DNA from 4 places in the Streptomyces sp. CA-243310 genome. Region 3 is predicted to be linked to each of the others. Evidence: riboswitches for the same ligand, from Rfam matches in the RefSeq annotation. Region 3 holds a riboswitch; each other region holds the start of a gene.

Region 1 (7,656 bases), on a different contig from region 3:
GCCCCCGGTCCGTCCTGCGGGGGAGCCATGTCCTCGACCTCGGTCAGGGCCTCCTCCAGCCATTGCAGCCAGAAGGTCTCCAGACCGATCCCGCCGCGCAGCACCAGCCGGCGCAGCCGGTCCTCGTCGGAGTCCCGTCCCGGCGGGAAGTCCCGTGTCTCGATGGCCTCGTACTCCGCCAACTGCCCCCGGTGCAGCTCCACATGTCGGCGCAGTTCCGCCCCGAGCCCCCGAGCCCCCACCACGCCCGCCGCGCGCACCCGCAGCAGCAGGGGGTCCCGGATGGCCTTCGGGTCCTGGCTCTCGCCGACCCACCGGGCCAGTTCCGCGCTGCCGGCGGGCAACACCTCGTACTCCTTGCGCTGCCCGCGCACCGGGACCTCGCCGGGCAACGCCCTGATCAACCCGGCCTCCTCCAGCCGGCTCAGCTCCCGGTAGATCTGCTGGTGCGTGGCGGACCAGAAGTACCCGATCGACCTGTCGAACCGCCGGGTCAGCTCCAGCCCCGACGAAGGCTTCTCCAGCAGGGCGGTGAGGATGGCGTGCGGCAGCGACATGCGGCCATCCTAGGTTCGGGGTCGATCCCGGCGGCGCGCTCCGTCCTCGCCGCCGGTCGCCGCAGGTGCTCGGTCGGGCGCCCGCGCCGTCACCGCAGCGCGGCCAAGGCCTCCGGGGTCCTCGGGCCGGGAACGTCCGGGGCCAACAGGCCGTGGGCGCGCAGGAGGGCCGTGACCGTCGGGGACCACGCCTGACGCAGCCCGGCCGAGGCCAACAACGCGGGATCCGAGAGGAGTTCCCCCGCCGGACCGACGCGGACACCGGTCGGGGTGAGGACCGCCGCGTCGTCGGCCCAGCGAACCGCCAGGTCGACGTCGTGCGTGGCCATCACCACCGTGGTCCCGGCCGTGCGCAGCCCCGCCAGGACGTCCAGGAGCCGCTCCTGCCCGTCCGGGTCCAGCCCGGCCGTCGGTTCGTCCAGGATCAGCACGCGCGGGGCCATCGCCACCGCGCCCGCGATGGCCGCGCGCTTGCGCTGCCCGTACGAGAGCAGGTGCGTCGGCCGGTCCCGCAGCGCCGTGATGTCCAGGGCGGCGAGCGCCGAGTCCACCCGACCCCGCACCTCGTCGGGCTCCAGGCCCATGTTCATCGGGCCGAAGGACACGTCCTGCTCCACCGAGGCGGCGAACAACTGGTCGTCCGGGTCCTGGACCACCAACTGCACCGCCCGCCGCAGCCGGGTCAGCCCGGCCCGGTCGTGCGTCACCACCGCACCGTCGAGCCGCAACGTGCCCGAACCCGGCCGCAGCCCCCCGCTGAGCAGCCGCATCAGGGTGGTCTTGCCGCTGCCGTTGCGGCCCAGCAGGACCAGCGCGCGGCCCTCGACGATGCCGAAGTCCACGCCGGAGAGGACCTCGGGCCCGTCCTCGTACGCGTAGCCCGCGCCGGACAGTTCCACCAACGGATTCACAGGTACAGCCCCTTCAGGGTGAGAGTCACGGTGACCAGGGCCGCCGACAGCGCCCCGGACGCGGCCAGGAACCGCCACGACAGCGTGGCCGGCGGCACCAGCACCCGCAGCGTGCCGTCGTAACCACGCCCCGCCAGCCCCTCCTGGAGCCGCGCGGCGCGGTCGAAGGCCCGTACGAACGAGGTCGCAGCCAGCCCGGCCAGCGAACGCCACACCGCGGCCCGGCCCGTGTGCCCGAGCCGGGCCGCCTGGGCGCGGCGGACCTGGGCCATCGAGTCCAGCAGCAGGAACCCGATCCGGTACATGACCAGGGCCACGTCCACCACCGGCGCCGGCACCCCGGCCCGCACGAGCCGGGGCAGGACGTCCGACACCGGGGTGGTGAACGCGAACAGCAGCACCCCGAGGGAGGCCGCGGAGGTGCGCAACAGCAGCTCGGCCGCGTGCCGGGGCCCGTCGGGGGCCCACGACACCAGCCCCGCCGGACCGCCCACCGCGAACAGCAGCGGAAGCGCTCCGGTGAAGCAGAAACCGAGCGGGATCCGGAAGGCCCGCCACAGTTGGCGCCCGGCCACCCCGGCGGGCCCGAGCAGCACCACCAGGGTGGCCGCCGCGACGAGCGGCCCCCCGGGCCAGGGCGGCAGGGCCACGGCCGTGACCGTCAGCCCGAGCCCCAACAGGGCCTTCTCCAGCGGATGGCGGCGGCGCCAGCGACTGCCGTGCGCAGCCACGTCGATCGGCAGCACCGCCTACGACTCCGCGTGGCCGGCCGGGCCACCGGTCGCGCCCGCTTGGGCGAGGCCCTGACGTCGGCCCTTGCGAACGCCGAAGTAGTACGCGAGCACGCCCGCGCCCAGCGCCGCCTGAAGGGCGAACAGGGCCGACTCGATCTCCCCGGACGGGGGTTCGTACAGCGGCGAGAACCACGGTTCGTAGTCCGGCTTCAGCTCGGTGATGGCCGCCTCCGCCTGCGCGTCGGCGCCCGCGAACGGCTCCTCCTTGCCCTCGCCCAGACCCAGCGCGAGCGGGAGCACGGCCAGCGCCGCCACCAGGAGCAGCAGCACCGTGTTGATCTTCGCGTTCCTGGTCATCGGACCGCCGCCTCCTCCTGCTTGGTCCCGGTACGGGCCGTCAGCCTCGCGACGCCCAGCCGGACCAGGTCCGACTTGCTCGACTGCATCAGCAGCCGCATGACGAGGACGGTCAGCAGGCCCTCGCTGACGGCCAGCGGGATCTGGGTGACGGCGAAGATGCCGCCGAACTTGGCGAGCGCCCCGAGGAAACCGGTGCCCGGGTCGGGGAAGGCCAGCGCCAGCTGGACACTGGTCACGCAGTAGGTGACGAGGTCCGCGAAGAACGCGCCGAAGAAGACGGTCACCATCAGCGGCAGATCGAACCTCTTGAGCAGCCGGTAGACCCCGTAACCCGCCCAGGGCCCGGCGATGGCCATGGAGAAGACGTTCGCGCCGAGCGTGGTCAGGCCGCCGTGCGCCAGCAGCAGCGCCTGGAAGAGCAGGGTGATCGTGCCGAGCACCGCCATGATCGGCGGGCGGAACAGGATCGCCCCGAGCCCGGTGCCGGTGGGGTGGGAACAACTGCCCGTCACCGAAGGGATCTTCAGGGCGGACAACACGAAAGTGAACGCACCGGACGCGCCGAGCAGCAGCGTGCTCTCGGGGTTGGCCTTCACCTCGCGGGTGAGGGCGCGCACACCGTGTACGACAAAGGGAGCGGACGCGGCGCCCCAGGCGACCGCGTGCAAGGGGGGCAGAAACCCCTCGGCTATATGCATGAGTAAGGAGACCTCTCCAGCACCTCGTGGATGGACGACGTGCCCTGGCCGGTCTCCTGGCTCACGGGTACTGATGCCCTGACTCCGCCTTCCCGGGGCCGTGCGGTCTCCCGCGCGGGCCCAGTGGCTTCCCGCAAGGGAGTGGAGCCGGACTTCCCGATCACAGTGGCGAGGGCCGCACCGGTTTTCCACCGGTTTCCCGAACACCAAGGCCCGCTGACCCTAGTCGGCCGCGCGGACCCGTAACAACCCGACCCCGTTCCCGCACCCCCCCGCCCACCCGTTCCGACCAGGGCCGATCCGGGTGACCCCCGGACGGGCGCGGCCCGCTGGCGCACGCGCGGCGGCCCGCGCAGGGTGGGGGAGTGGCCGACGAACACGACTACTCAGACCTCAGCGCCGTCTACGTGAACTGCACGCTCAAGCGCTCGCCCGAGACCAGCAACACCGAGGGGCTGATCTCCAGGAGCCGTGCGGTGATGGAGGCGGCCGGTGCCCGAACCTCACTGATCCGCGCCGTGGACCACGACATCGCCACCGGTGTCTGGCCCGACATGACCGAGCACGGCTGGGAGAGCGACCAGTGGCCGGTCCTCTACAGCCAGATCATGGACGCCGACATCCTCGTGCTGTGCGGGCCGATCTGGCTCGGCGACAACAGCTCCGTGATGAAGCAGGTCATCGAGCGGCTCTACGCCTGCTCCTCGATCCTGAACGACCGGGGCCAGTACGCCTACTACGGCAGGGTCGGCGGTGCGCTGATCACCGGCAACGAGGACGGCGTCAAACACTGCGCCATGAACGTCCTCTACAGCCTCCAGCACCTCGGCTACGCGATCCCGCCGCAGGCCGACGCGGGCTGGATCGGCGAGGCCGGGCCCGGACCCTCGTACCTCGATCCGGGTTCGGGCGGCCCGGAGAACGACTTCACCAACCGGAACACCACGTTCATGACCTGGAACCTGATGCACCTGGCCGCCCTGCTCAAGCGGGCCGGCGGCATGCCCGCCCATGGGAACCAACGCTCGGAATGGGACGCCGGCTGCCGCTTCGACTTCCCCAATCCGGAGCACCGCTAGGCAGGAGGACACGAGGGGCCCGGGGCGACGCACGCCCCGGGCCCCTCGACCGTTCGACCCGTGTGCCGGGCGACGGTTCAGCAGGTCGCCGGGTGCGGGAAGTCGACGACGAGCCGCTCCGGCGCGTGCAGCACGCCGGTCTTGAAGGTGGGCTTGGTGTCGAAGGCGGCGCCGAAGGTCACGTACCCCTCGTAGTCGCCGGTGTAGGCCACGCCCTTGAGCTTGGACAGGTTGATCTTCTGTAGGCGGGGCCCCTGGTAGACGTTCTGGCCGGCGTCGGTGTGCCCGGCCGCCGGGTGCAGCCGGATCTCCAGGAAGAACTTCCCGGCCAGCGGCACGGGCTTGCCGGACCCGTCGTAGACCAGTTGGGAAACGGGTGTGACGGTGACCGGGGGAGCGGACCCCTGGAGGTCGACGACGAGCCGGTCGAAGGTGCAGTGACCGCCGAAGCGGGCATTGGTGACCAGCGTGGTGGACAGGGTGCGGGTGGCGGCCGAGGCCGGTGCGGCGAGGCCGATTCCGGCGGCGAGCAGCGTGCCCGTGACGAGTGCGGTGACCTGACGGCGACGTGGCGGACGCATGACGTCCCCCCGATTCTTCAGAGACGGGGACAGCGGTGTCACAACAGAAGACACTTCCCGGGCGCCCGTGGTTGCACCGGATCGGGCACGAGCCGCGCGGGGGCTCGGCACGGGGGCGCGAGCCGCGCCGTCAGCCGGGCAGCAGCGCGCTCAGTTCCGCGTCCAGGTCGTAGTGCCGCCGTTCCTGCCCGCGCGGCACCAGCTCCACGAGCCGGCGGCACAGGGCCCGGACGTCCTTCGCCCGGGCGGACATCACACACCCCTGCTCGCCGTTGCTGAACGCCAGGAAGATCCGCGGCTCGGTGGCCTTCCAGCGCGGCCAGACCTGTATGTCGCCCTCGCCCGTGGCGCGGGTCTGCCCGTCGAGCAACAGATCCCGGGAGAACACCCAGCGCGCGATGTGCACCCCGGCCCCCTCGAAGTCGAGGGCGATCTCGTAAGGCCGGTCGGTGCGGTACACGAACGTCCCCCGTACCGGGATGGGGGTGGTCGCGGCCTCCAGGCGGAGGGGGAGGACGCGGTGCTCCGTGATCGTCATGGTGGGGGGTGCGCCTCTCTGTCGGCGGGGGTGTTTCCTGCCCCTCCGGCAAGCTAACCCCACGCCTTCCCCGCATCCGGGGGTCCAAGGTCCCGACCCGGACGGGCCGCTCGGCCCGTCTTGCGCCGGCGCGGGGCGGACGCCGGCCCCCGGACGCGCGGGAGCCCGCCCTCCGGCCGGAGGGCGGGCTCGACGGGCCGGCGCGCGCGGCGCCGGGCGGAGACTCGGGTCAGCACTCGATGACGTTGACCGCGAGACCGCCGCGAGCGGTCTCCTTGTACTTCACCTTCATGTCGGCGCCGGTCTCCTTCATGGTCTTGATGACCTTGTCGAGGGAAACCTTGTGGGTGCCGTCGCCGCGCATCGCCATCTTGGCGGCGGTGACCGCCTTGACGGCCGCCATGCCGTTCCGCTCGATGCACGGGATCTGCACCAGCCCGCCGACCGGGTCACAGGTGAGGCCGAGGTTGTGCTCCATGCCGATCTCGGCGGCGTTCTCCACCTGCTCGGGAGTGCCGCCCAGGACCTCGGCGAGGGCACCGGCCGCCATGGAGCAGGCCGAGCCGACCTCGCCCTGGCAGCCGACCTCGGCGCCGGAGATCGAGGCGTTCTCCTTGAAGAGCATGCCGATCGCGCCCGCCGCGAGGAGGAAGCGGACCACGCCGTCCTCGTCGGCCCCCGGCACGAAGTTCATGTAGTAGTGCAGGACGGCCGGGATGATGCCCGCGGCGCCGTTGGTGGGGGCGGTGACGACACGGCCGCCCGCCGCGTTCTCCTCGTTGACGGCCATCGCGTACAACGTCGCCCACTCCATGGCGTGCGCCTGCGGGTCGCCCTCGGCGCGCAGCTGACGGGCGGTGCCGGCGGCGCGGCGCTTGACGCGCAGACCGCCCGGCAGGATGCCCTCGCGGGACATGCCGCGCGATACGCAGGCCTGCATGACCCGCCAGATCTCCAGGAGGCCCGCGCGGATCTCCTCCTCGGTGCGCCAGGCCTTCTCGTTCTCCAGCATCAGCGAGGAGATCGACAGGCCGTTCTCGTTCGCCAGCCGCAGCATCTCGTCACCGGAGCGGAAGGAGTACTTCAGCACCGTGTCGTCGAGCTTGATCCGGTCCTCGCCGACCGCGTCCTCGTCCACCACGAAGCCGCCGCCCACCGAGTAGTACGTCTTCTCCAGCAGCGGGGTGCCGGAGGCGTCGTACGCGAAGAGCGTCATGCCGTTCGCGTGGTACGGCAGCGAGCGCCGGCGGTGCAGGATCAGCTGGTTCGGCTCGTCGAAGGCGATCTCGTGGGCCTCGCCTATCTCGGCGCCGAGCAGCCGCAGCCGGCCGCTCTGGCGGATGCGCTCCACCTCGGCGTCCGCCGTCTCGACGTTCACCGTGCGGGGGGAGTGCCCCTCCAGTCCCAGCAGGACGGCCTTGGGCGTGCCGTGGCCGTGGCCGGTCGCGCCGAGGGAGCCGAAGAGTTCCGCGCGGACGGACGCGGTCTGGGCGAGGACACCGTCCTTCTTCAGGCGGGTCACGAACATGCGCGCCGCCCGCATCGGGCCGACCGTGTGGGAGGAGGACGGGCCGATGCCGATGGAGAAGAGATCGAAGACGGAGATGGCCACGGTGACGGACTCCCTTGTCTGCTCGTGGGGTGGGAGGGGGCAGGAGAGGCGGATTGGTCGGATTTTGTCCGGCAGCCGAGCTTAACGCGAGGACGTGAACAAGCCGGCGGGCGGACGGGGCGCGCGGGTGACGGTCAGGCGCGGCTCGGTTCGCGCTCCGGTACGACGTTCCCGCCCTCGGGCCGGTCAGGGGCCGGGTTCCGGCCGTGCGGACGTGCGCGGTGGAGCCCGGTGGCCGGGCGACGGGCCGGACGGACGTGAGCAAGGCCATGTGTCCGCCCCGGGGGCGGCACCGCTGCGGACCTTCCCCGGTCCACCGGTCCTCTTCTCGACGGACGGACGGACGGACGGACGGGTCGGCCGGGCCGGACACCGGTCGCGGTCGGCCGGGTCCGCGGTCATGAGAAGGGCCCGGTGCCTGCGGAAGACAGCCACCGGGCCCGACCCGTGGGGTTCTAGCGCACCACGTCAGAGCGTGGGGTACAGCGGGAACTTCGCGGCGAGCGCCGAGACGCGCGCCTTGAGGGCCTCGGCGTCGGCCTCCGCGAAGGGAGAGGGCGCCTTCAGTGCCTCCGCGATGATCTCG
Region 2 (7,656 bases), on a different contig from region 3:
CTCCCCCTGGGGCGTCTTCTCCATCGGCATGACCATCCCCATCGCCCTGCTCATGGGCTTCTACCTGCGCGTGCTGCGCCCCGGGCGCGTCACCGAGGTCTCCCTGATCGGCGTCGCCCTGCTGCTGCTCGCCATCGTCTCGGGCGGCTGGGTCGCGGACTCCTCGCTCGCCGAGTTCTTCACGCTCGACAAGCAGACCCTCGTCATCTGGATGGTCGCGTACGGCTTCGTGGCGTCGGTGCTGCCGGTGTGGATGCTGCTCGCGCCCCGCGACTACCTCTCCACCTTCATGAAGGTCGGTACCATCGCGCTGCTCGCGGTGGGCGTGGTCATCGCCATGCCGATGCTGAAGATGCCCGCGGTGACCGAGTTCGCCTCACGCGGCGACGGACCGGTCTTCGCCGGTTCCATGTTCCCCTTCGTGTTCATCACCATCGCCTGCGGCGCGCTGTCGGGCTTCCACTCCCTGGTCTCCTCGGGCACCACCCCGAAGATGATCCAGAAGGAGACCCAGGTCCAGGTCATCGGCTACGGCGCGATGCTCACCGAGTCCTTCGTCGCCGTCATGGCGGTGATCGCGGCGTGCATCATCGAGCCCGGACTGTTCTTCGCGGTCAACTCCCCCGCCGGCGTGGTCGGCACCACCGTCGAGACCGCCTCGCAGGCGGTGACGAACTTCGGCTTCGCCATCTCGCCGGAGGCCCTCGCCCAGGCGGCGAAGGACGTGGAGGAGACCAGCCTGCTGTCGCGGACGGGCGGCGCGCCGACCTTCGCACTCGGAATGTCGGAGATCTTCTCGTCGGTCATCGGCGGCGCCGGGATGAAGGCCTTCTGGTACCACTTCGCCATCATGTTCGAGGCGCTGTTCATCCTGACCACCGTCGACGCGGGCACCCGGGTCGGCCGGTTCATGCTCCAGGACACCCTCGGCAACGTGCACAAGTCCTTCAAGGACGTCAGCTGGAAGCCGGGCGTGTGGATCGCGAGTGCGGTCGTCGTCGGTGGCTGGGGCTACTTCCTGTGGGTCGGCGTCAGCGACCCGCTGGGCGGCATCAACCAGCTCTTCCCGCTGTTCGGCATCGCGAACCAGCTCCTCGCGGCGGTGGCCCTGGCCGTCTGCACCACACTGTTGATCAAGTCGGGCCGACTGAAGTGGGCCTGGGTGACGGGCGTCCCCCTGGCCTGGGACGTGGCGGTCACCCTCACCGCCAGCTACCAGAAGATCTTCTCCGACAACCCGAAGATCGGGTTCTTCGCGCAGCGGGACCTGTACCAGGACGGCATCGAGGCCGGGAAGGTGCTCAAGCCCGCCAAGAACATGGGCGAGATGCACACCGTGGTCACCAACGCCACGGTGGACGGCGTCCTGTCGGTGCTGTTCGCGGTCCTGATCATCATCGTGCTGCTGGACGCGGCCCGCACCTGCGTCAAGGCCGTCCGCAAGCCGGAGACGGTCACCCTCACCGAGACCCCGTGGACCGAGTCGAGGATCGTCGCCCCGGCCGGCCTGATCGCCACCCCCGAGGAACGGGCGGAACTCGCCGCGGCGGGCCTCGACTCCGGCGGCGGCAAGACCCGGGAACCGGTCGCGTGAGCGGCCTGACGGCCGTGCGCGGGGCGTGGGCGAAGACCCGGTTCTACGTCCGCGAGTTCTCGGGCGAGGCCGCGTACGACCGGTACGTCGCGCACGCCCGCGCGCACGACGCCGACGCCGAGGTCATGACCCGGCGCGCCTTCGAGCGGGCCCGCACCGACGCCCGCGAAGCCGACCCGCGCGAGGGCTTCCGCTGCTGCTGACCCCGTCCGGGGCCCTCGAAGGGCCGCCGCGTTCCCCCGGGAACCCGGCGGCCCTTTCGCGTGCCCGTCCGCGAAGGGGGCGCGCCCCCTTCGCCTCCCCGTCCGTGGACACGTGCGACCCCTCGCCCGCCCGTCCGACACACTCGACGGCATGGACATCGTGATCAGGGCGGCATCGGTCGCCGAATTCGAAGAGCTCGGCGACATCACCGCGCAGGCCTACCTGGACGACGGGCTGCTGGACTTCAACGAGGACGCCGCGTACCTGAACGTGCTGCGCGACGTGGCCGGCCGGGCCGCCTCCGGGGAGGTGCTCGTCGCGGACCACGACGGCACGGTCCTCGGCGGAGTGACGTTCGCCTCGAACACGAGCCCGCTGGCCGACATCGCCGGCCCGGGCGAGGCGGAGTTCCGGATGTTGGCCGTCGCCGGCGAGGCGCGCGGACGCGGCGCGGGCGAGGCCCTGGTGCGGGCGTGCATGGCCCGGGCGAGGGCCCTGGAGGGTGTGACGCACCTGGTGTTGTCGACCCAGAGGTCGATGGCGGGGGCGCACAGGATCTACGAGCGCCTCGGCTTCACCCGAACACCAGAACGAGACTGGGCCCCGATCCCGGGCCTCACCCTCCTGACCTACCGTCTGGAGCTGTAACCACGCCGACACAACATGTGGGGGGTCACGCATCCACCCGCCCCCACATGTATGCTCGTGCTCGCTGTCGTCGCAGGGGAATCCGGTGCGAATCCGGAACTGTCCCGCAACGGTGTGAAGTGCACCCATTCGTGCAACTACAAGTCCGAGGACCTGTCGACAGCGCGCCCGGCTCGACCGAACCGGGTGCAGACACGTCCGGGCCTCGCGGTTGGGCCGGTGGACGCCATGCGGTGCACGTACCGCCCGCCCTGTCCGGGCCGGAGCGTGCGCGGTCCGCATGCGCCCGCTCGCGCCCGCGCCGTCGGTGTTCCCGGAGCCGAGCAAGGGAGAGCTCCCCCCGTGACCATCGCGCCCTCCGCACCGCGCGCAGAGTCCGTTCCGTCCGAGTCCGCGATCGAGACCGCGATCACGTCCGGGGGACCCGGGGCCGCGCTGCTGCGCACCCTGACCGAGCTGACGGCCGACCTTCCCGACACCGACCCCGGCCGCGTCGCCGCCGCCGCCCTGCGCGGTCGCAGCTCCGCCGCCGACGAGGCCGAACTGCGCGGGCTGGCCACCGAGGCCGCCGCGGGTCTGATCTCCGAGGACCCCGCGTACTCCCGGTTGGCCGCGCGCCTGCTGACGCTCGCCGTCCGCGACGAGGCCGCGGGCCAGGGGTCCACCTCGTTCTCCGCCTCCGTCGAGGTCGGCCACCGCGAGGGCCTGATCGCCGACCGCACGGCCGAGTTCGTGGCGACCCACGCGAGCAGGCTGAACGCGCTGGTCGAGCACGCGCTCGCCGAGGGCGCCGACGACCGCTTCGGGTTCTTCGGCCTGCGCACCCTGCACAGCCGCTACCTGCTGCGCCACCCGATCACCCGCCAGGTCATCGAGACCCCCCAGTACTTCATGCTGCGCGTGGCCTGTGGTCTCGCGGAGAACGAGACGGTCCAGGCCGTCGAGGAAGTGGCCTCGCTGTACCGGCTGATGAGCCGCCTCGACTACCTGCCGTCCTCCCCCACCCTCTTCAACTCCGGCACCCGGCACCCGCAGATGTCCTCCTGCTACCTGCTGGACTCCCCGCTGGACGAGCTCGACTCGATCTACGACCGCTACCACCAGGTCGCCCGCCTGTCGAAGCACGCCGGCGGCATCGGCCTGTCGTACTCCCGCATCCGCGCCCGCGGTTCGCTGATCCGCGGCACCAACGGCCACTCCAACGGCATCGTGCCGTTCCTGAAGACCCTCGACGCCTCCGTCGCGGCCGTGAACCAGGGCGGCCGGCGCAAGGGCGCCGCCGCCGTCTACCTGGAGACCTGGCACGCGGACATCGAGGAGTTCCTGGAGCTGCGCGACAACACCGGCGAGGACCAGCGCCGCACGCACAACCTGAACCTGGCCCACTGGGTGCCGGACGAGTTCATGCGCCGGGTCAACGCCGACTCCGACTGGTCGCTGTTCTCCCCGGCCGAGGTCCCCGAGCTGGTGGACCTGTGGGGCGACGATTTCGACGCCGCCTACCGCAAGGCCGAGGCGGCCGGCCTGGCCCGCAAGACCATGCCCGCCCGGGAGCTGTACGGCCGGATGATGCGCACCCTCGCGCAGACCGGCCAGGGCTGGATGACGTTCAAGGACGCCTCCAACCGCACGGCGAACCAGACCGCGGAGCCGGGCACCGTCGTCCACTCCTCGAACCTGTGCACCGAGATCATCGAGGTCACCAACGACGGCGAGACGGCCGTCTGCAACCTCGGTTCGGTCAACCTCGGCGCGTTCGTGGTCGACGGCGACATCGACTGGGAGCGGCTGGACGCGACCGTCCGCACCGCCGTGACCTTCCTCGACCGCGTGGTGGACATCAACTTCTACCCGACCGAGCAGGCCGGCCGTTCCAACGCCCGCTGGCGTCCGGTGGGTCTGGGCGCGATGGGCCTCCAGGACGTCTTCTTCCAGCTGCGGCTGCCCTTCGACTCCCCCGAGGCGCGGGCGCTGTCCACGAAGCTCTCCGAGCGGATCATGCTGGCCGCGTACGAGGCCTCCTGCGACCTCGCCGAGCGCAACGGCCCGCTCCCCGCCTGGGAGCAGACCCGTACCGCCCGCGGCGTCCTGCACCCGGACCACTACGACACCGAGCTGAACTGGCCGGAGCGCTGGGAGGCGCTGCGCGCCCGGGTCGCGACCTCCGGCATGCGCAACTCGCTGCTCCTCGCCATCGCCCCGACCGCGACGATCGCGTCGATCGCCGGTGTGTACGAGTGCATCGAGCCCCAGGTCTCCAACCTCTTCAAGCGCGAGACGCTCAGCGGTGAGTTCCTCCAGGTGAACGCCTACCTGGTGGCCGAGCTGAAGCGGCTCGGCGTGTGGGACGCCCAGTCCCGCGAGGCGCTGCGCGAGGCCAGCGGGTCGGTGCAGGGCTTCGGTTGGATCCCGGCCGAGGTGCGCGAGCTGTACCGCACGGCGTGGGAGATCCCGCAGCGCGGCCTGATCGACATGGCGGCGGCCCGTACGCCGTTCCTCGACCAGTCGCAGTCGCTGAACCTGTTCCTGGAGACGCCGACCATCGGGAAGCTGTCCTCGATGTACTCGTACGCCTGGAAGCAGGGCCTGAAGACCACGTACTACCTGCGCTCGCGCCCGGCGACGAAGATCGCCCGCGCGGCGTCCGGCTCCGCCGTCCCGGCGGCGGCCACCCCGCTTCCGCAGGCCGTCGACGCCGACGCGCTGGCCTGCTCCCTTGAGAACCCCGAGTCCTGCGAGGCCTGCCAGTAATGAGCTCCAACGAGAACAAGAACCTCCTGGACCCGGGCTTCGAGCTCACGCTCCGCCCGATGCGCTACCCGGACTTCTACGAGCGCTACCGCGACGCGATCAAGAACACGTGGACGGTCGAGGAGGTCGACCTCCACTCGGACGTCGCGGACCTCGCGAAGCTGACCCCGTCCGAGCAGCACATGATCGGCCGCCTGGTCGCGTTCTTCGCGACGGGTGACTCGATCGTCTCGAACAACCTCGTGCTGACCCTGTACAAGCACATCAACTCCCCGGAGGCGCGCCTGTACCTGTCGCGCCAGCTGTTCGAGGAGGCCGTGCACGTCCAGTTCTACCTGACGCTGCTCGACACCTACCTGCCCAACCCGGACGACCGGGCGGCCGCGTTCGACGCGGTCGAGGAGATCCCCTCGATCCGCGAGAAGGCGCAGTTCTGCTTCAAGTGGATGGACTCGGTCGAGAAGATCGACCAGCTGGAGACGGCCTCCGACCGGCGCCGCTTCCTGCTGAACCTGATCTGCTTCGCGGCGTGCATCGAGGGCCTGTTCTTCTACGGCGCCTTCGCGTACGTGTACTGGTTCCGTTCGCGCGGCCTGCTGCACGGTCTGGCCACCGGCACCAACTGGGTGTTCCGTGACGAGACCATGCACATGAACTTCGCGTTCGAGGTCGTCGACACGGTCCGCAAGGAGGAGCCGGAGCTCTTCGACGACGCCCTTCAGCAGCAGGTCACCGACATGCTGAAGGAGGCCGTCGAGGCGGAGCTGCAGTTCGGCCGCGACCTGTGCGGTGACGGCCTGCCGGGCATGAACACCGAGTCGATGCGCGAGTACCTGGAGTGCGTCGCGGACCAGCGTCTGGTGCGCCTGGGCTTCCCGCCGGTGTACGGCTCGCAGAACCCGTTCTCGTTCATGGAGCTCCAGGGCGTCCAGGAGCTGACGAACTTCTTCGAGCGCCGCCCGTCGGCCTACCAGGTCGCGGTCGAGGGCACCGTCGACCTGGACGAGGACTTCTAGGAAGTCCCCTTCCGCACACGGCGGCACGACCTGGCAGCGCCCCCGCCCACGGGGTGGACCTCCCGGATCAACGGGGGTCCCGGGCGGGGGCGCTCCCGCGTTTCCCGGACGACGCCAACGCGCCCTGTCCGCACAGGAGTTGCCGGAACCCTCCGGCGAGACGATCGACGCCGTCGCGGACCTGCGGTTTCGGCAGCGGGTCCGCGCTGCGCCACCGCGGCCCGCGGGCGGAGCGGCTCAGGCGTTCGGGACGACCTCGTAGCGCGGGGTGCCCTCGTCCATCTGTCGCAGGGCGTCCTTGCGGTCGCGCTTCGAGAGCCGGTCGATGTACAGGTACCCGTACAGGTGGTCCGTCTCGTGCTGGAGGCAGCGCGCGAAGTAGCCGGTGCCCCGGACCTTGATCGGGTTGCCCTGCTCGTCCTGGCCGGTGACCTCGGCGTAGTCCGGGCGGGCCAGCGAGGCGTAGGCCGTCGGAACCGACAGGCAGCCCTCGTTGGAGTCGTCCAGCACCCGGGCGCCGGCCGGCAGCTCGACCGGCTTCGGGTTGACCACGACACCGGTGTGCCGCTTGCCGTCGTCGTCCGGGCAGTCGTAGACGAAGACCTTGGCGTCCACACCGATCTGGTTCGCGGCCAGGCCCACGCCCTCGGCGGTCTTCTGGCTCGCGAACATGTCGTCGATCAGCCGGGCCAGTTCGTCGCCGAACTCGGTGACGTCCTTGCATTCCCGGTGCAGGACCGGATTGCCGACCACCGTGATGGGGCGGGAGGTGCCGCGCTCACGGTAGGCGAGCTCGCGCGCCTCACAGTCCTCCGTGTCCACGACGTAGCCCTCTTCGTCGACCGGGACAACCTGGTTCTCCTGCTGCGCCATGTCCGCCGTACGCCTTCCGTAAGTCCGCCGAGTCACCGATGTGACCCGTACAGCCTACGGCCCCGACTCAGCAGACTTCCTCCAGATCCCGCCACTCGCGACTGTCCGGGCTGTCCGCCACCCAGCCGTCGAGGAGCCCGCGCACCAGACCGGCGGGCGCGGCGATGCCGCACTCGCGCTCGGGGACCCACAGGGAGCCGGAGCCGGCCGTGCGGTGGCCCAGCGGGCCGGGATGGCCGGGTTCGCTGTGATCGTGCGGGTCCGGGTGCTGCTCGTCGCCCTCGTCGCTCGGCATCGCGCTCTCGGAGCACGTCCGGCACAGGAGTCGCACCGACGAGGACCAGTCCTCGGCGGCGAAGCCCGCGTCGGAGGCCAGCTGCTCCAGGGCGTCGCGGTCGGCCTCGGTGGCCGCCTCCAGCAGCACCACCCAGGTCGGCACCGGCGAGGGCGCCCACAGCTCGATCTCGTCGAAGACGGGATAGGAGGGGCCGGCGGCGGTGATGCGCTCGCCGTGCGGCACCCCGTCGTGCAGGACGACCTCGCCCCAGCGCCGCCCGGAGGACGGCAGCG
Region 3 (7,656 bases):
GCCTCGGTCAGAGTGCGGAACTTGCCCTCGTAGCCGGTGCGGTCGAAGGGGCGCGCGCCGGCGGGGTGGGCATCGGCGACCGCGAGTTCGTCCTCGATGACCGTGCCGTCCACCAGGGTGATCACGGCGCGGCCACCGAACGCACGGCGGGCCGGGTCCCGGTGGTGGTAGCGGCGGGTCCACTCCGGGTCCTCGACCGTGGAGATCTTCTGCCACAGCTCGATGGTCGCGGGCCGCTGGGCCCGCTCGGGGGCGTACGAGCGCTCGTGGTGCCAGCCGCCGTCCTCAAGCGCGACGGCGAAGATGTACGGCACCGAGTGGTCCAGGGTCTCCCGGCCGGCGGCCGGATCGTACTTCTGCGGGTCGCCCGAGCCGGAACCGATGACGTTGTGGGTGTGATGGCTCGTGTGCAGGACGATCGAGCGGACCTTCTCCAGCGGGCCGGCCTTCTCCCGCAACCCGCGCGCGAGGTCGATGATCGCCTGCGCCTGGTACTCGGCCGAGTGTTCCTTGGTGTAGGTGTCGAGGATGGCGCGGCGGGCCTCCCCGGGCGCGGGCAGCGTGACCGTGTACGAGGCTTCGGGGCCGTCCAGCATCCAGGCCAGGAACCCGTCCTCCCCTTCGTAGATCGGTGAGGGGGATCCCTCGCCGCGCATGGCCCGGTCCACCGCCTCGATAGCGACCTTGCCCGCGAAGGCCGGCGCGAACGCCTTCCAGCTGGAGATCTCGCCCTTGCGGGACTGCCGCGTCGCCGTGGTGGTGTGCACGGCCTGCTGAATGGCCTGGTACACGGTCTCGGTGTCCAGCCGCAGCATCGCCCCGATCCCGCCGGCCGTCGCGGCGCTCAGGTGGGCGACGTGGTCGATGCGGTGCGCGTGCAGGCAGATCCCCTTCACCAGGGCGACATGGATCTCGTAGGCGGCGGTGATGCCGCGCAGCAGGTCGGCGCCCGAGCGGCCGGTGCGCTGGGCCACGGCGAGCAGGGGCGGGATGTTGTCCCCGGGGTGGGAGTAGTCGGCGGCCAGGTACGTGTCGTGGAAGTCCAGCTCGCGGACCGCGGTGCCGTTGGCCCAAGCGGCCCACTCCGGCGAAACCCGCGTTCCGGTCGCGACTCCGAAGACCGACGCGCCTGACGGCGTCCGGTGACCGAGGGCCTGGGCGCGGGCGACGGCGACCGGGCGGCGGCGCAGCGACGCGATGGCGACCGCCGCGTTGTCGATGATCCGGTTGATCACCATCTCCGAGGCCTCGGGGTCGAGGTTCGGCACGTCCTGGGTACCGGTGGCGACGGCGGCCAGTTTCCAGGCGAGCTGCTCCTCGCGGGGCAGACGGTCGGCGCTGGGGTGGACGCGTACCTGGTGGTCGATCACGGGACTCCTCGCGGCGTGCGGTGGTTGGGTCGTACGCCACTGAGTCTTCCCACGCGGCGAGCCCGGCGCGATGGCTCCACATTGCGTAATTCGTCCATGCGAAACGTGCGAATCTGCAAATTTTGCAAAATCTGCGAATGATAACTTCACACGGAAGAGGGCGCTGAGAGGAGTCTGATCACCATGGGTCGGGCCGCCGGACAGAAGATCTACGCCCGCGCGAAGCTGCGCAGGCTGCGCCGTGAGCGGGGCATGAACCAGGTCGAGCTCGCCCGCGCCCTCGGCCTGTCCACCAGCTACCTCAACCAGATCGAACACAGCCGGCGTCCGCTGACGGCCCCCGTGCTGCTGCGGATCGCCGAGGTCTTCGGCGTCGATCCCGAGTTCTTCTCCGAGGCCGGCGAGGAGCGGCTGGCCACCGATCTGCGCACCGCTCTCGGTGACGAGGCATGCGGTACCTCCGTACCGCAGGAGGAGATCGCCGACGTCGCTCGCGATCATCCGGAGGTGGCCCGGGCGCTCGTCGCCCTCCACCGGCGCTACCGGGAATCCTCCGAGCGGGTCGCCGCCCTGGCCTCCCCCGAGGACACCGCGGGCCTGCTGCCCGCCGAGCCTCATGACGAGGTGCGGGACTTCTTCTACGCCCACCACAACCACTTCCCCGCCCTGGAGACAGAGGCCGAACAGACCGCCGCGGACCTCGGCCTCGGTCAGGTCGGCCGCTCCGCCGATGCGCTCACCGGCCGATTGTCGACCCGGCATGGCATCAAGGTGCTCCGCGCGGGGCCGGAACGGTCCGCCGACGCGCGGCGCTTCGACGCCGGCAGCGGTCTGCTCCTGCTGTCCCCCTGGCTCAGCGAAGGGCAGCGCGCCTTCCAACTGGCCACCCAACTCGCGCTACTGGAGCACGGCCCGCTGCTGGACCAGCTGGTGGCATCCGCCGAGCTCGCCTCTCCCCAGGCGGAGGGGCTGGCCCGGATCGGACTCGCCAACTACTTCGCCGGCGCCCTCCTCATGCCGTACACCGCCTTCCACACGGCGGCCGAGAAGGTGCGCTACGACATCGAACTTCTCTCGGCACTCTTCGGCGTCGGCTTCGAGACCGTCTGCCACCGTCTGTCCACCCTCCAGCGCACCGGTCACCGTGGAGTGCCGTTCTCCTTTCTCCGGGCCGACCGCGCGGGCAACATCTCCAAGCGGCAGTCCGCGACCGACTTCCACTTCTCCCGCCTGGGCGGCACCTGCCCGCTCTGGACCGTCTACGAAGCCTTCTCCTCCCCCGGCCGCATCCTCACCCAGGTCGCGGAAATGCCCGACGGCAAGAAGTACTTCTGGATCGCGCGGACGGTCACCCGCGGCGGCTTCGGCCATCACGCGCCGCGAGCCGACTTCGCCGTCGCCCTCGGCTGCGAACTCCGGCACGCACCCCGCCTCGTCTACGCGGAGGGCATCGCCCTGCACGACCCGCGCGCCACCACCTCCATCGGTCTGGGCTGCCGGATCTGCGAACGGCAGGACTGCGCCCAGCGGGCCCGCCCCCCGGCCGGCGGCAGTCTGGCTGTCGACCCCGATCTGCGCACCTACGTGCCGTACCCGGTCGTCAGGGAGCACTGAATCGCCCGCCGCTGGGATCCGGCGCTCCTTTGCCGGAACGTCTCAATTCCGGCGTCCGACATGTGGACGGCCTTGCCCTCCCTCGATCGGATCGACCTAATGTGGTCCCTGCAACTGGTTCGCCCCGTCCGCCAGGCGGGATGCGTCGCAAGAGGGAACCCGGTGGGAATCCGGGACTGCCCCGCAGCGGTGAGTGGGAACGACCGCCGTCATACGCACTGGGACCGGACAACGGTCCTGGGAAGCGACGGCCATTAGGTGCCCGCCGGGAAACTCCGGCCGGCGTGCCCGCGAGTCCGAAGACCTGCCCGTTGCCCGCACGTGGACGATTCCCGTGCGGACATCTCGGTGACCTCGTGGGCGGGTCGGCGTACACAGCGAGCGGCACGTGCGGGTTTCCCCGCAGGGTGGGCCGCCCGTTCTGTCGTTCCCTTCGCGTCCGCGTCCCGTCTCCGGGATGTTGTGGACACATCTCGCGAAGGAGAGTTCCGTGACAGCGAAGCCCGCAGCCGCGGCAGCACGAGCCACCGTGTACGGCTACCCCCGCCAGGGACAGAACCGCGAACTGAAGAAGGCCATCGAGGGCTACTGGAAGGGCCGCGTCACCGCCGACGCCCTCCGGGAGACCGCGGCCGAACTCCGCCGTTCGAACTGGCAGCAGCTGACCGACGCCGGCATCTCCGAGGTTCCGACCGGCGACTTCTCGTACTACGACCATGTCCTGGACACCAGCATCATGGTCGGCGCTGTCCCCGAGCGACACCGCCGGGCGGTTGCCGCCGACGCGCTCGACGGCTACTTCGCGATGGCCCGCGGCACGCAGGACGTCGCCCCGCTGGAGATGACCAAGTGGTTCGACACCAACTACCACTACCTGGTCCCCGAACTCGGCCCGGACACCGTCTTCACCGCCGATTCGACCAAGCAGGTCGCCGAGCTGAAGGAAGCCCTCGCGCTGGGCCATTCGGCCCGTCCGGTGCTGGTCGGCCCCATCACCTACCTGTTGCTGGCCAAGCCCGCCCCGGGTGTGGCCGATGACTTCGAGCCGCTGACCCTGCTGGACCGGCTGCTGCCCGTCTACACCGAAGTCCTCGCCGACCTGCGTGCCGCCGGAGCCGAGTGGGTGCAACTGGACGAGCCCGCCCTCGTCCAGGACCGCACCCCGGCCGACCTGAACACGGCCGCCCGCGCCTACCGCGGGCTCGGCACGCTGACCGACCGGCCGAAGCTGCTGGTCGCCTCCTACTTCGACCGGCTCGGCGACGCCCTGCAGGTACTCGCCGCCGCCCCCGTCGAGGGCCTCGCCCTGGACTTCACGGGAGCCGCCGCCGCGAACCTGGAGGGCCTCGCTGCCGTCGGCGGCCTGCCGGGCAAGCGGCTCGTCGCCGGTGTCGTCAACGGCCGCAACATCTGGATCAACGACTACCAGAAGTCGCTGACCACACTCGGCACCCTCCTCGGTCTCGCGGACCAGGTGGACGTGGCCGCGTCTTCCTCGCTGCTGCACGTCCCGCTGGACGCAACGGCCGAACAGGACATCGACCCGCAGATCCGGCGCTGGCTCGCCTTCGCCCGCCAGAAGACCACCGAGATCGCCACGCTGGCGCGTGGCCTCTCCGAGGGCACCGAGGCGATCACCGCCGAGCTCTCCGCGAACCGGGCCGACCTGGCTTCCCGCGCCGCCTCCGCCCTCACCCGCGACCCGGCGGTCCGGGCCCGAACCGCCGCGATCACCGACGCCGACGGACGCCGCGCGCAGCCCTACGCCGAGCGCACGGTGGCTCAGCGCGCCCACCTGGGCCTGCCGCTCCTGCCGACCACCACCATCGGATCCTTCCCGCAGACCGACGAACTGCGGGTGGCCCGCGCCGACCTGCGCGCGGGCCGCATCGACGCCGTGGGCTACGAGGAGCGGATCGAGAACGAGATCCGCGAGGTGCTCTCCTTCCAGGAGAAGACCGGGATCGACGTCCTCGTGCACGGCGAGCCCGAACGCAACGACATGGTGCAGTACTTCGCCGAGCAGCTGACGGGCTACCTCGCCACCCAGCACGGCTGGGTGCAGTCCTACGGCACCCGCTACGTCCGCCCGCCGGTCCTGGCCGGGGACATCTCCCGCCCCGAGCCGATGACCGTGCGCTGGACCTCCTACGCCCAATCGCAGACCACGAAGCCGGTCAAGGGCATGCTGACCGGCCCCGTCACGATGCTCGCCTGGTCCTTCGTACGTGACGACCAGCCGCTCGGCGACACCGCCCGCCAGGTCGCCCTCGCCCTCCGCGACGAGGTCAACGACCTTGAAGCGGCAGGCACTTCAGTTATTCAGGTCGACGAGCCGGCGCTGCGCGAGACACTGCCGCTGCGGGCCTCCGACCACGCCGAGTACCTGGAGTGGGCCACCGAATCCTTCCGCCTCAGCACCAGTGGCGTCCGGCCGGACACCCAGATCCACACCCACATGTGCTATGCCGAGTTCGGCGACATCGTCCAGGCCATCGACGACCTCGACGCCGACGTCATCAGTCTGGAGGCCGCCCGCTCCCACATGCAGGTAGCCGACGAGCTCGCCGAGCACGGCTACCCGCGCGAGGCCGGACCGGGCGTGTGGGACATCCACTCGCCGCGCATCCCTTCCACGGAGGAAGCGGCAGCCCTGCTCCGCAAGGGACTTGAGGCCATTCCCGCCGAACGGCTGTGGGTCAACCCCGACTGCGGGCTGAAGACCCGTGGCTGGACCGAGACCCGCGCCTCCCTGGAGAACCTGGTGGCGGCGGCCCGCGAGGTCCGCGCAGAGCTGCCGGCCGACAACGGCTGATGTCTCGTCGTCCGGGTCGGAGGCACAAGCCTCCGACCCGGACGACGTGGTGCGTGAGGTTGTCGCCGAACTCGGCGCCCGCGTCGAGGCCGTCGTGGCCGCCGGCATCGCGCCGGACCGCCTCGTGGTCGACCCCGGACTGGGCTTCGCCAAACGAGCCGAGCACGACCTCTCTCTGGTGGCCGGACTGGCCGAGGTGTGCGCACTCGGCCGCCCCGTTCTGGTCGCCGGCTCCCGGAAGAGGTTCCTCGGGCATGTCCTGGCCGACGCGGACGGCGCGCCGCCGCCCGCGCACGGACGGGACGCCGCCACCGCCGCCCTCTCCGCGATCGCCGCCTACCAGGGAGCCTGGGCCGTCAGAGTGCACGACGTCCGGGCGACAGCCGACGCGGTCAGGGTCGCCCACGCGATCGGGACGGCGGGCTGAACGTGCCTGAGTGGCTTGCCGACGGACAGGAGGGTGGATGTTTAGGTGTCTCGGGTCGGTGGTGAGGGGGATCTGCGGCTGTATACCTGAGTTCGACCACGCGTGTGTGCACAGCGGGGGCCCCGAGCGGTTCCTCGCTCCGGGAGGGGCGGGGAGCCGCTCGGGGGACGGCGTCAGCGGTGGGTGAAGTCCGGGGACCTCTTGTCCACGAAGGCGCTCATGCCCTCCTTCTGGTCGGCGGTGGCGAACACGGCGTGGAAGAGCCGTCGTTCGAAGCGGATGCCTTCGGCGAGGGTGGTCTCGAAAGCCCGGTTGACGGCCTCCTTGGCCATCATCGCGACGGGCGCGGACATGCCCGCGACGGTTTCGGCGACGGCCAGCGCTTCGGCCATCAGCTCGTCGGCCGGCACGACACGGGAGACGAGCCCGGCCCGCTCCGCCTCGACGGCGCCCATGGTCCGTCCGGTGAGGCACAGTTCCATGGCCTTGGCCTTGCCGACGGCCCGGGTGAGCCGCTGGGAGCCGCCGATGCCGGGAATCACCCCGAGCTTGATCTCGGGCTGGCCGAAGACGGCGGTGTCGGCCGCGAGCAGGATGTCGCAGAGCATGGCCAGCTCGCAGCCTCCGCCCAGGGCGTAGCCGGAGACCGCCGCGACGGTGGGGGTGCGGAGGTTGCCGAGGCGGTCCCAGGCGGTGAACCAGTCGCTGAGGTACATGTCCATGTAGCCCTGCGGCTGCATCTCCTTGATGTCCGCGCCCGCCGCGAAGGCCTTCGCCGAGCCGGTGAGGACGATGCAGCCGATGTCCGGGTCCCGGTCGAGGGCCTCGGTGGCGGCCACGACCTCGTTCATCACCTGGAGGTTGAGGGCGTTGAGCGCCTTCGGCCGGTTGAGGGTGAGGAGGGCGGTACGGCCCTTGCGCTCGACCAGGATCGTCTCGTACGGAGCGTCCGTAGCGATGCCGGTGTCGGTGTCGGTGTCGGTCATGAGGCTCATCCGTTCTGTGCTGCGGTGGCACCGCGCAGGGCGTTGACGATGGCGGAGAAGTCCTGTTCCGCTCCGGTGCCTTCGGCGAAGGCCGCGTACATCTCGGCGGCGCGCAGACCGAGTCCGGCGTCGATGCCTCCCGCGCGCAGGGCATTGGCCGCCAGTCCGAGGTCCTTGGCCATGAGCGGGGCGGCGAACCCGGGCCGGTAGTCGCGGTTTGCGGGGCTGGCCGGGACCGGGCCGGGGACGGGACAGTTGGTGGTGAGTGCCCAGCACTGCCCGGAGGCGGTGGACGCGACGTCGTACAGCGCCTGGTGGGACAGGCCCAGGCTCTCGCCGAGCACGAAGGCCTCACTGACGGCGATCATCGAGATGCCCAGGATCATGTTGTTGCAGATCTTCGCGGCCTGTCCGGCACCCGCGCCCCCGCAGTGCACGGTCTTC
Region 4 (7,656 bases), on a different contig from region 3:
AGTTCCCGTTCGGCGGAACGCTGGAGCAGCGACCATTCGTTCTGCGCCGACACGAAGGGCGCGGCGCCGATCTCCCGGGCGACGTGGGCGGCTTCGGTGAGCTGCCAACCGCTGAGGTTGGAGTGTCCGATGTAGCGGACCTTGCCCTCGGTGACGAGTTCGGTGAGCGCGGCGAGGGTTTCGGCGATGGGGACGTCCGGGTCGGGACTGTGCAACTGGTACAGGTCGATGTGGTCGGTCTCCAGCCGGCGCAGGGACTCCTCGACGGCGCGGCGGACGTAGGCGCGCCCGCCGCGGGACCCGGCCGCGGGTCCGAAGCCCATGTCGACGCCGTCGTAGCCGAACTTGGTGGCGAGGACGACCTGGTCGCGGCGGCCCTTGAGGGCCTGGCCGAGGTGGCTCTCGGAGCCGCCCCGGCCTCCGTAGATGTCCGCGGTGTCGAGGAGGGTGATGCCCGCGTCGAGGGCGGCGTCGACGACGGCGCGGGTGGCGCGGGCGTCGAGGCGGCCGCCGAAGTTGTTGCAGCCGAGGCCGACCGCGGAGACCCGCAGACCTGAACTGCCCAGGGAGACGTGACGCATGGATCCTTCTCCGCTCTCGCGATTGCACGTGATCCGAAGGAAGTTACCCCAGGAGCACCTTGCCGGGCAGTTGTGCTGAGGCGGGCCTGCCCGATGTCTGATCCGACGGGCGGCTCCCGTTCCGCCGTGCCCCGAGCCTCGGTGGACGGCCCTACGCCGTAGCGCACTTGCGCGGGGTCGCCTGAGACCCGGAGCGGGGCCGCGCGGGACAGGACCGACGGCACGGCCACGATCCGTGTGGCGGTCCGAGTCGGTCCGACCCGGCGAAAGGAGAGGGCGGAGCGTGTCATAGCGTGCCCTTCATGGATCAGGAACAGAGGGCCGGGGGGACCGGTTCCGCGGGCAGGCGGCGGTTCATCGCCATCGCGGCGACGGGAGCGGTCACGGCTGTCGGGATCGGTGCCGCCGCCGGCTGCGGGGGCGGCGACGCCGAGGAGGCCGGTGCGGGCGGGGATCCGAAGTCGGCAGGCTCCCCGTCGGGAGCACCGAACGCGTCCGAGTCCTCTCCCGGGGCCGGGTCCCGGGAGTTCGACGTCAAGGCCGAGAACGCCCGACCCGGAAACGCCGACTGGCACGTCACCAAGGCTGGACCCGCCCGCGCCATCGAGGGTTTCGCCGACCGGGTCAGTGTCCTTCCCGGTGAGTCGTTCGGACTGCACGTGTCCACGGCGGCGCCCCGGTTCACGGTCTCCGCGTACCGCATGGGGTGGTACGGCGGCGCGCGGGCCCGGCTGGTGTGGCGTTCGCAGGCGCTGCCCGGGGTCCGGCAGCCCGAGCACACGGTGGACGCGGGAACCAGGATGGTCCGCACCCGGTGGTCCCGTACCACCACGGTCGACACCGGTGGCTGGCCGGAGGGTTGCTACCTGCTCCGGCTCGACGCGCAGGGCGCCGAGGGGCAGCGTTTCGTCCCGCTCACCGTCCGCTCGGCGTCCACGAAGGGACGGACCGTCATCGTGAACGCGGTGGCGACCTGGCAGGCGTACAACAGGTGGGGCGGCTACGGCAGCTACGACGGACCCACCGGCGGATACGCCTCGCGTTCACTCGCCGTGACCTTCGACCGGCCGTACGAGTACGACGACGGGGCGGGCCTGTTCCTGGTGTACGAGGCACCGCTGATCGCCCTTGCCGAGCGGCTCGGCATACCGTCGGCGTACACGACGACCACCGACGTGGCACGGGAGAAGCGACTGCTGGAGGGGGCGGTCGCCGTACTCTCCTTGGGGCACGACGAGTACTGGTCCCCGGAGCAGCGGGCGCATGTCACCGCGGCCAGGGACGCCGGCACCAACATCGCGATACTCGGCGCGAACTGCTGTTACCGCCGGATCCGGCTGGAGCCGTCGGACCTGGGGCCGGACCGCACGGTGGTCTGTTACAAGTCGTCCTACGCCCAGGACCCGGGGTTCAAGAGGGGCCACCCCGCGACGGTCGACTTCCGCTCGGCTCCCGCCGCCGACCCGGAGAGTTCCCTGCTCGGTGTCATCTACGACGGCTACCCGGTGGACGCCCCCTACGTGGTGGCGCGGCCCGGGCACTGGCTGTTCGAGGGCACGGGGGTGAAGGCAGGCGACGGGTTCGCGCACCTGGTCGGCGTCGAGTACGACAAGGTGGACACCGGATTCCCGACACCCCGCCCGATCGAGATCATCGCCCACTCCCCCGTGGTCTGCGAGGGCAGGCCCAGCCATCAGGACACGGCCTATTACACCGTGGCGAGCGGCGCCGGGGTGTTTGCCACGGGGACGATGCGCTGGGTCGAGGCACTCGACGCGACGGGCGACGGGCGAGGCGGCGGCAATCACGGTCTGGACGCGCGTTCCGGGGCGCTGACCACACGGGTGACGGAGAACCTGCTGCGGGTCTTCGCCGCCGGGCCGGCAGGGCGGACGCGTCCCGCGCGGGACAACGTCGATTCGGTGTACGGACGTTCCTGATCGGGCGGACGTTCCCGACGGGGTCGTCGGCACCGTTCCCGACACCACCGTCCCCGGCACCCCGCTCCGCGGCGCCTCATTCGACCGAATACCGATGGACCCGGCCCGATCCGTGTGCTTAGGCTCGTGCGGACGGCGTCGCGTGTCGGTCACCGACCGGGTGAGGCATGGAGGCGCCGTGACATGCCTTTCGGAGGCATCCACCCATGTCAGTAGAGCTGAACCACACGATCGTCCACAGCCGTGACAACCGATGGTCCGCCGAGTACCTCGCCGACATCCTGGGTCTGGAGGTCGGGACCGAGTGGGGTCCCTTCATCCCCGTCGAGACCGGAAACGGCGTCACCCTGGACTTCGCGACCGCCGCCCCCGGCGAGTCCATCACTCCCCAGCACTACGCGTTCCTCGTCTCCCAGGACGTGTTCGACGCGGCCTACGAGAAGATCAAGGCGGCGGGAACCGAGTACTACGCAGATCCGCATCGCAGGCACCCGGGCGAGATCAACCACAACGACGGGGGCAGCGGCGTCTACTTCCCCGACCCGTCCGGCCACTGGTTGGAACTGATCACCCGCCCGTACGGCTTCCAGGGCTGAGCCAGGAAGGGCCGGGCGGTCGGTCGGGCAGGGCGGATCGGTCGGGGACACCCGCGTCCCCCGACCGGGCGCCTGCCGTCAGCGACGGCCGGCCGGCCGGCCGTCGCAGGTGCCGCGGGCGTCCGGCGGCAGGTACAGGATGCTCGGGCCGCCCGTCGTCGGGTGCGGTCCGACCCGGGTCCGTACCCCGTACACCCGTGCCAGCAGATCCTCGGTGAGCACCTCGCCCGGGGTCCCCGAGGCGACCACCCGGCCGGCTTCCAGCACGTACAGCCGGTCGCAGAAGGACGCGGCCAGGTTGAGGTCGTGCAGGACCAGCAGGCCGGTCGCCGGCAGGGCGCGGACCAGGGTCAGGATCTCCAACTGGTGTCGGATGTCCAGGTGGTTGGTCGGTTCGTCGAGGGCCAGCAGGCCGGGATCCTGGACGAGCGCGCGGGCCACCAGGGCGCGTTGGCGTTCGCCGCCGGAGAGTTCGTCGAACCGGCGGGCGGCGAAGCCGGCCGCCCCGACGGCCTCCAGGGCCTCCGCGACACGTCGGACGTCGTCGGGGCCGTCCTGCTCCCAGAACCGCTTGTGGGGGCTGCGCCCCATGGCGACGACCTCACGGACCGTCAACCCGAACGTTCCGGAGGCTTCCTGTGGCACCACCGCCACCCGTCGGGCCCGTTCCTTCACGCCCATGGACCCCGCGTCGGCGCCGTCCAGCAACACCCGGCCGGAGGTGGGCCGCAGGGCGCCGTGGACGCAGCGCAGCAGTGTGGTCTTGCCACTTCCGTTGGGGCCGACCACGCCGACGGTCTCGCCGGGGCGGGCGGTGAGGTCCACTCCGTGCAGCAGGGTCCGGCCGTGGATCTCGTAGCCCACGTCCTCGACGGCGAGTTCCACCGGTCGTCCTGTCGACGGGTTCATCCGGCCACCCCCTCGGTCCGGGTGGACCTGCGGAGCATCCACAGGAAGAACGGCCCGCCGACCAGCGCGGTGACCACGCCGACCGGTATCTCCTCGGGCGCCGCCGCGGTCCGCGCGACCAGGTCCGCCAGGGTCAGGAACACGGCCCCGCCCAGCGCGGCCACCGGCAGCAGCGCCCGGTGTCCGGCGCCCACCACCATGCGGGCGGCGTGCGGCACCATCAGGCCGACGAAGCCTATGGCCCCGCTGTAGGCGACCAGCACCCCGATGACGAGCGAGGCGAGGACGAAGACCGCCGCCCGGAACCGAGCGGTGTCCAGGCCCAGGGTGTGCGCGCCCTCCTCCCCCGCGAGCAGGAGGTCCAGGGGGCGTGCGAGGGCGATCAGCAGGCCGGTACCGAGGAGCAGCGCGACCGAGGGCAGGGCCAGTTCGTCCCAGCGGGCCCCGCCGAGACCGCCGAGGGTCCAGAAGAGGACGCTACGGATCTGGTCGGGGTGTGCGGCCAGGACCAGGACCAGGCTGGTGAGGGCGGACAGGACGTATTGGACGGCGACCCCGGCCAGGATCAGCCGGCCGGTGGTCATGGTGCCGCCCCGCCGGGCCATCGCGTAGACGGCGACGAGCGCGCCCATGGATCCCGCGAACGCGGCGACGGGTACCGCCGCCCCGCCCGCGGAGTCGAGGACTCCGGCGCCGAGGACGATGACCAGTACGGCTCCCGCCGACGCTCCGGAGGACGCGCCGAGCAGGAAGGGGTCGGCGAGTGGGTTGCGCACGAGGGCCTGCAACACGGTTCCGGCCACGGCGAGTCCGGCGCCGACGACGGCGCCGAGGAGGAGGCGGGGCATCCGTACGTCCCACACGATGGCACCGGCGGCTCCACCGCCGGCTCCCGCTCCGGGTCCTGGTCCTGGTCCTGGTCCTGGTCCTGGTCCTGCGAGGAGGACGTCGATCACCTGGCCCGGGGCCATCCGTACCGCGCCCAGCGCGAGGCCCGCGAGGGCGGAGACCACCAGGGCGGCGGCGAGCAGGACGAGGACGACCGGGGTACGGCGCGGGCTCACGCGGCGTCGGGGTGCAGTTGGCGCCCCAGGGACTCGGTGGCGTCGGCGACGCGCACGCCGAGGACGGCCGTGGACAGCGGGAGCACCACGAACCGCTTGTTCCTGATCGCGGGAACCTGCGCGAGAGCCGGGTCGTTCAACAGGCGCTGCTTCTTGGCCTCGACGGTGGTCCCCGCGTAGTCATAGATCAGGATGACCTCGGGCTTGCGTTCGATGACCTTCTCCCAGGACACGTCGCCGAAGGTGTCGTCGAGGTCGGCGAACACGTTCGTCCCGCCGGCCAGGGAGACGATCTCGTTGCCGATGCCGGTGCCCCCCGAGGTCGAGGCGGAGGCCTCGCCCGAGTCGTAGGCGAAGACGGCCGGCTCGGACTTGTCCTTGACGCGTGCGGTGACGGCGGCGATGCGCCGCTGCTGATCCTCGATCAGCGCCGCACCGCGCTCCGGCACTCCGAAGGTGCGTGCCACTTCGGTGATCTCGGTCTTGAGCTGCTCCAGTCCCACCGGACCGGTGCCGCAGTACTCCACGTTGAGACGGGAGTCGATGCCCGAGGCGGCCAGTCCCCCGCGGTCGCGTCCCTGCGCCTTGTCGAAGGCGCTGGAGTAGCCGCCGTACACGAAGTCGGGGTCGGCGTTGAGGAGGACCTCCTTGGAGGGGTACTCCTTGGCCAGCACCTTGATCCGGTCGTAGGCGGGTCGGTAGGCGGGCAGGATCGCGTCGTCCAGGTAGGCGGTGCCGACGATCCTCTGCTCCAGCCCCAGCGCCAGCATGATCTCGGTGGCGTGCTGGTTCATGGTGACCGCGCGACGGGGCGGAGCCTGATAGGTGGTGCTCACACCACAGTTGGTGACGGTGTACGGGAACCCGGGCGCCGTGCCGGAGGCCGCGTCCGACCCCGAGCCCTTCCCGCCCGGCGAGCCCCCGCAGGCGGCCAGGGGCGCCAGCAGCGCGAGGGGTATGAGGGAGCGCAGAACGGTGCGCGAGCGCGACATGGCGAAGCCTCTCCGGGGGATCCGCGTCCCCGGTCGAAGTGAAGAGGCGGTGCGTCAGTGTCTGACTCCCGGATCCCGCGGACGGGCTCCGGTCACAGTGGCGGGACCGCACCGGATTCGCACCGGTTTCCTGTCCTGCACCGCCTGGGAGAACGCTGCCCAGTCTGCCAGACACCCGGCGGCGAACCGGCCCGCGAGAACCCCTCACCCGCCGTCCCCGCACGGGCTACCCTCCCCGGATGGAGCGCGCGGAAATCATGAAGCGAGTCATCGGGATCCTCACGGAGTCCCAGGAAGTCCGCAGGTCTCACGAGGCCGGCGGCGAGGCCGGTCCCCCCTCGGAGCCGGGTGTCGTCACCCTGTTGCTGAGCGAGATGATGCCGCACTTCAGCGTGCCGGCCGACGCGACTCCCCTCCAGGTGGGTCGCATCGTCGGGGAGACGCTGGCTCCCGCCATGCACACGATCGTCGGATCCTTCGCCGCGGCGTTCAGTGCGCTGGCGGCGGTCCACGACTCCGGCCGGACGGACGTCAGCTCGATGGACGTACTGCGCGAGCTGGCGCTGCGCGTCGAGGCGGGAGCCTACGACCACGGCCTCGGCCACGACCTGCCCGACGAGGGTCTCGACGAGGGTGGCTCCGACGCCTAGGCCCCGTCGCCGCCATCCGGAATTCCCCTTGTCATATGCCTACCCGCGCCCGTACACGCGGGCATACGGTGTGCTCCCGGACCATCCCGGGCGCGCGTCCCTCCCGCTCTCCCCACGGGAGGGCCGCCGCGCGCCCGCGCGGACGAGGGGGCCGGCCACGGGGCCCGGTCGTCCCGATCGTCGTATTCCGGACCCGCGAGCCCGTGCGTGCCAGACTGGGGCAACACGGACGAAGGGACGACATGGCGGACGGCACGGCATTGGGTGACCGGATGAAGCGGTACGAGGCGGCGCACCGTGCGGTCCTGCCACGTCGCACCTACACATTGCTCCGGGTCGACGGCCGCGCGTTCCGCACCTACACACGGGGAGCGACCCGCCCCTTCGACGAGGCCTTCATGGCCGACATGGACGCGGTCGCCGAGGCCCTGTGCGCGGAGATCGCGGGGGCCCGGTTCTCGTACACGCAGTCCGACGAGATCAGTGTCCTGTACACCGACTTCGGCAGTGCGGGCACCGAGCCGTGGTTCGGCGGCGTGGTCGCGAAGCAGTTGTCCGTCGCGGCCTCGCTGGCCACGGCGGTGCTCAACGAGCGACGTCCGGGCGGGCGGGCCCTGTTCGACGCCCGCCTGTTCACCCTCTCCGACCCCGTCGAGGTCGCCCACTACTTCCGGTGGCGGCAGCGGGACGCGGTGCGCAACAGCATCGGCAGGGCCGCGCAGAACCATTTCCCCCACGAGCGGCTGCACGGCGTTTCGTCCGGCGGCATGCGCGAGTTGCTGCGGTCGGAGGCCGGGGTCGACTGGAACGACTACCCCGACGGCTGCAAACGAGGACGGATCGCGGTACGCAGGAGCGGTGAACGGGAAACGACCCACGTGGACCCGCGGACCGGGGCGGAGCACGTGACCGCGGCGGTCCGCT

What was found. Region 3 has a riboswitch for cobalamin ahead of metE (5-methyltetrahydropteroyltriglutamate--homocysteine S-methyltransferase). Riboswitches for the same ligand answer to the same signal wherever they lie in the genome.
Region 1: another riboswitch for cobalamin. It lies ahead of ACQEVM_RS07660 (energy-coupling factor ABC transporter permease); the one in region 3 lies ahead of metE (5-methyltetrahydropteroyltriglutamate--homocysteine S-methyltransferase).
Region 2: another riboswitch for cobalamin. It lies ahead of ACQEVM_RS06690 (ribonucleoside-diphosphate reductase subunit alpha); the one in region 3 lies ahead of metE (5-methyltetrahydropteroyltriglutamate--homocysteine S-methyltransferase).
Region 4: another riboswitch for cobalamin. It lies ahead of ACQEVM_RS13505 (ABC transporter substrate-binding protein); the one in region 3 lies ahead of metE (5-methyltetrahydropteroyltriglutamate--homocysteine S-methyltransferase).

The regions. Positions count from the first base shown of each region.
Region 1 is NZ_JBNJMF010000001.1:1,620,248-1,627,903, forward strand. It holds gene ACQEVM_RS07640 (PadR family transcriptional regulator) at 1-557, opposite strand, end outside; gene ACQEVM_RS07645 (energy-coupling factor ABC transporter ATP-binding protein) at 647-1,468, opposite strand; gene cbiQ (cobalt ECF transporter T component CbiQ) at 1,465-2,214, opposite strand; gene ACQEVM_RS07655 (energy-coupling factor ABC transporter substrate-binding protein) at 2,218-2,559, opposite strand; gene ACQEVM_RS07660 (energy-coupling factor ABC transporter permease) at 2,556-3,260, opposite strand; cobalamin riboswitch at 3,290-3,486, opposite strand; gene ACQEVM_RS07665 (flavodoxin family protein) at 3,626-4,339, shown strand; gene ACQEVM_RS07670 (AMIN-like domain-containing (lipo)protein) at 4,417-4,920, opposite strand; gene ACQEVM_RS07675 (SsgA family sporulation/cell division regulator) at 5,051-5,458, opposite strand; gene ACQEVM_RS07680 (L-serine ammonia-lyase) at 5,688-7,070, opposite strand; gene glyA (serine hydroxymethyltransferase) at 7,539-7,656, opposite strand, start outside.
Region 2 is NZ_JBNJMF010000001.1:1,397,773-1,405,428, reverse strand. It holds gene ACQEVM_RS06705 (carbon starvation CstA family protein) at 1-1,594, shown strand, start outside; gene ACQEVM_RS06700 (YbdD/YjiX family protein) at 1,600-1,797, shown strand; gene ACQEVM_RS06695 (GNAT family N-acetyltransferase) at 1,949-2,446, shown strand; cobalamin riboswitch at 2,498-2,621, shown strand; gene ACQEVM_RS06690 (ribonucleoside-diphosphate reductase subunit alpha) at 2,789-5,197, shown strand; gene ACQEVM_RS06685 (ribonucleotide-diphosphate reductase subunit beta) at 5,197-6,213, shown strand; gene def (peptide deformylase) at 6,451-7,086, opposite strand; gene ACQEVM_RS06675 (tetratricopeptide repeat protein) at 7,154-7,656, opposite strand, start outside.
Region 3 is NZ_JBNJMF010000002.1:94,514-102,169, forward strand. It holds gene ACQEVM_RS17945 (MmgE/PrpD family protein) at 1-1,370, opposite strand, end outside; gene ACQEVM_RS17950 (short-chain fatty acyl-CoA regulator family protein) at 1,554-2,984, shown strand; cobalamin riboswitch at 3,083-3,310, shown strand; gene metE (5-methyltetrahydropteroyltriglutamate--homocysteine S-methyltransferase) at 3,475-5,799, shown strand; gene ACQEVM_RS17960 (dihydropteroate synthase) at 5,711-6,226, shown strand; gene ACQEVM_RS17965 (enoyl-CoA hydratase) at 6,400-7,212, opposite strand; gene mmsB (3-hydroxyisobutyrate dehydrogenase) at 7,218-7,656, opposite strand, start outside.
Region 4 is NZ_JBNJMF010000001.1:3,014,052-3,021,707, reverse strand. It holds gene ACQEVM_RS13530 (aldo/keto reductase) at 1-581, opposite strand, end outside; gene ACQEVM_RS13525 (N,N-dimethylformamidase beta subunit family domain-containing protein) at 884-2,521, shown strand; gene ACQEVM_RS13520 (VOC family protein) at 2,728-3,117, shown strand; gene ACQEVM_RS13515 (ABC transporter ATP-binding protein) at 3,196-4,026, opposite strand; gene ACQEVM_RS13510 (FecCD family ABC transporter permease) at 4,023-5,090, opposite strand; gene ACQEVM_RS13505 (ABC transporter substrate-binding protein) at 5,087-6,082, opposite strand; cobalamin riboswitch at 6,118-6,256, opposite strand; gene ACQEVM_RS13500 (hypothetical protein) at 6,322-6,732, shown strand; gene ACQEVM_RS13495 (tRNA(His) guanylyltransferase Thg1 family protein) at 6,975-7,656, shown strand, end outside.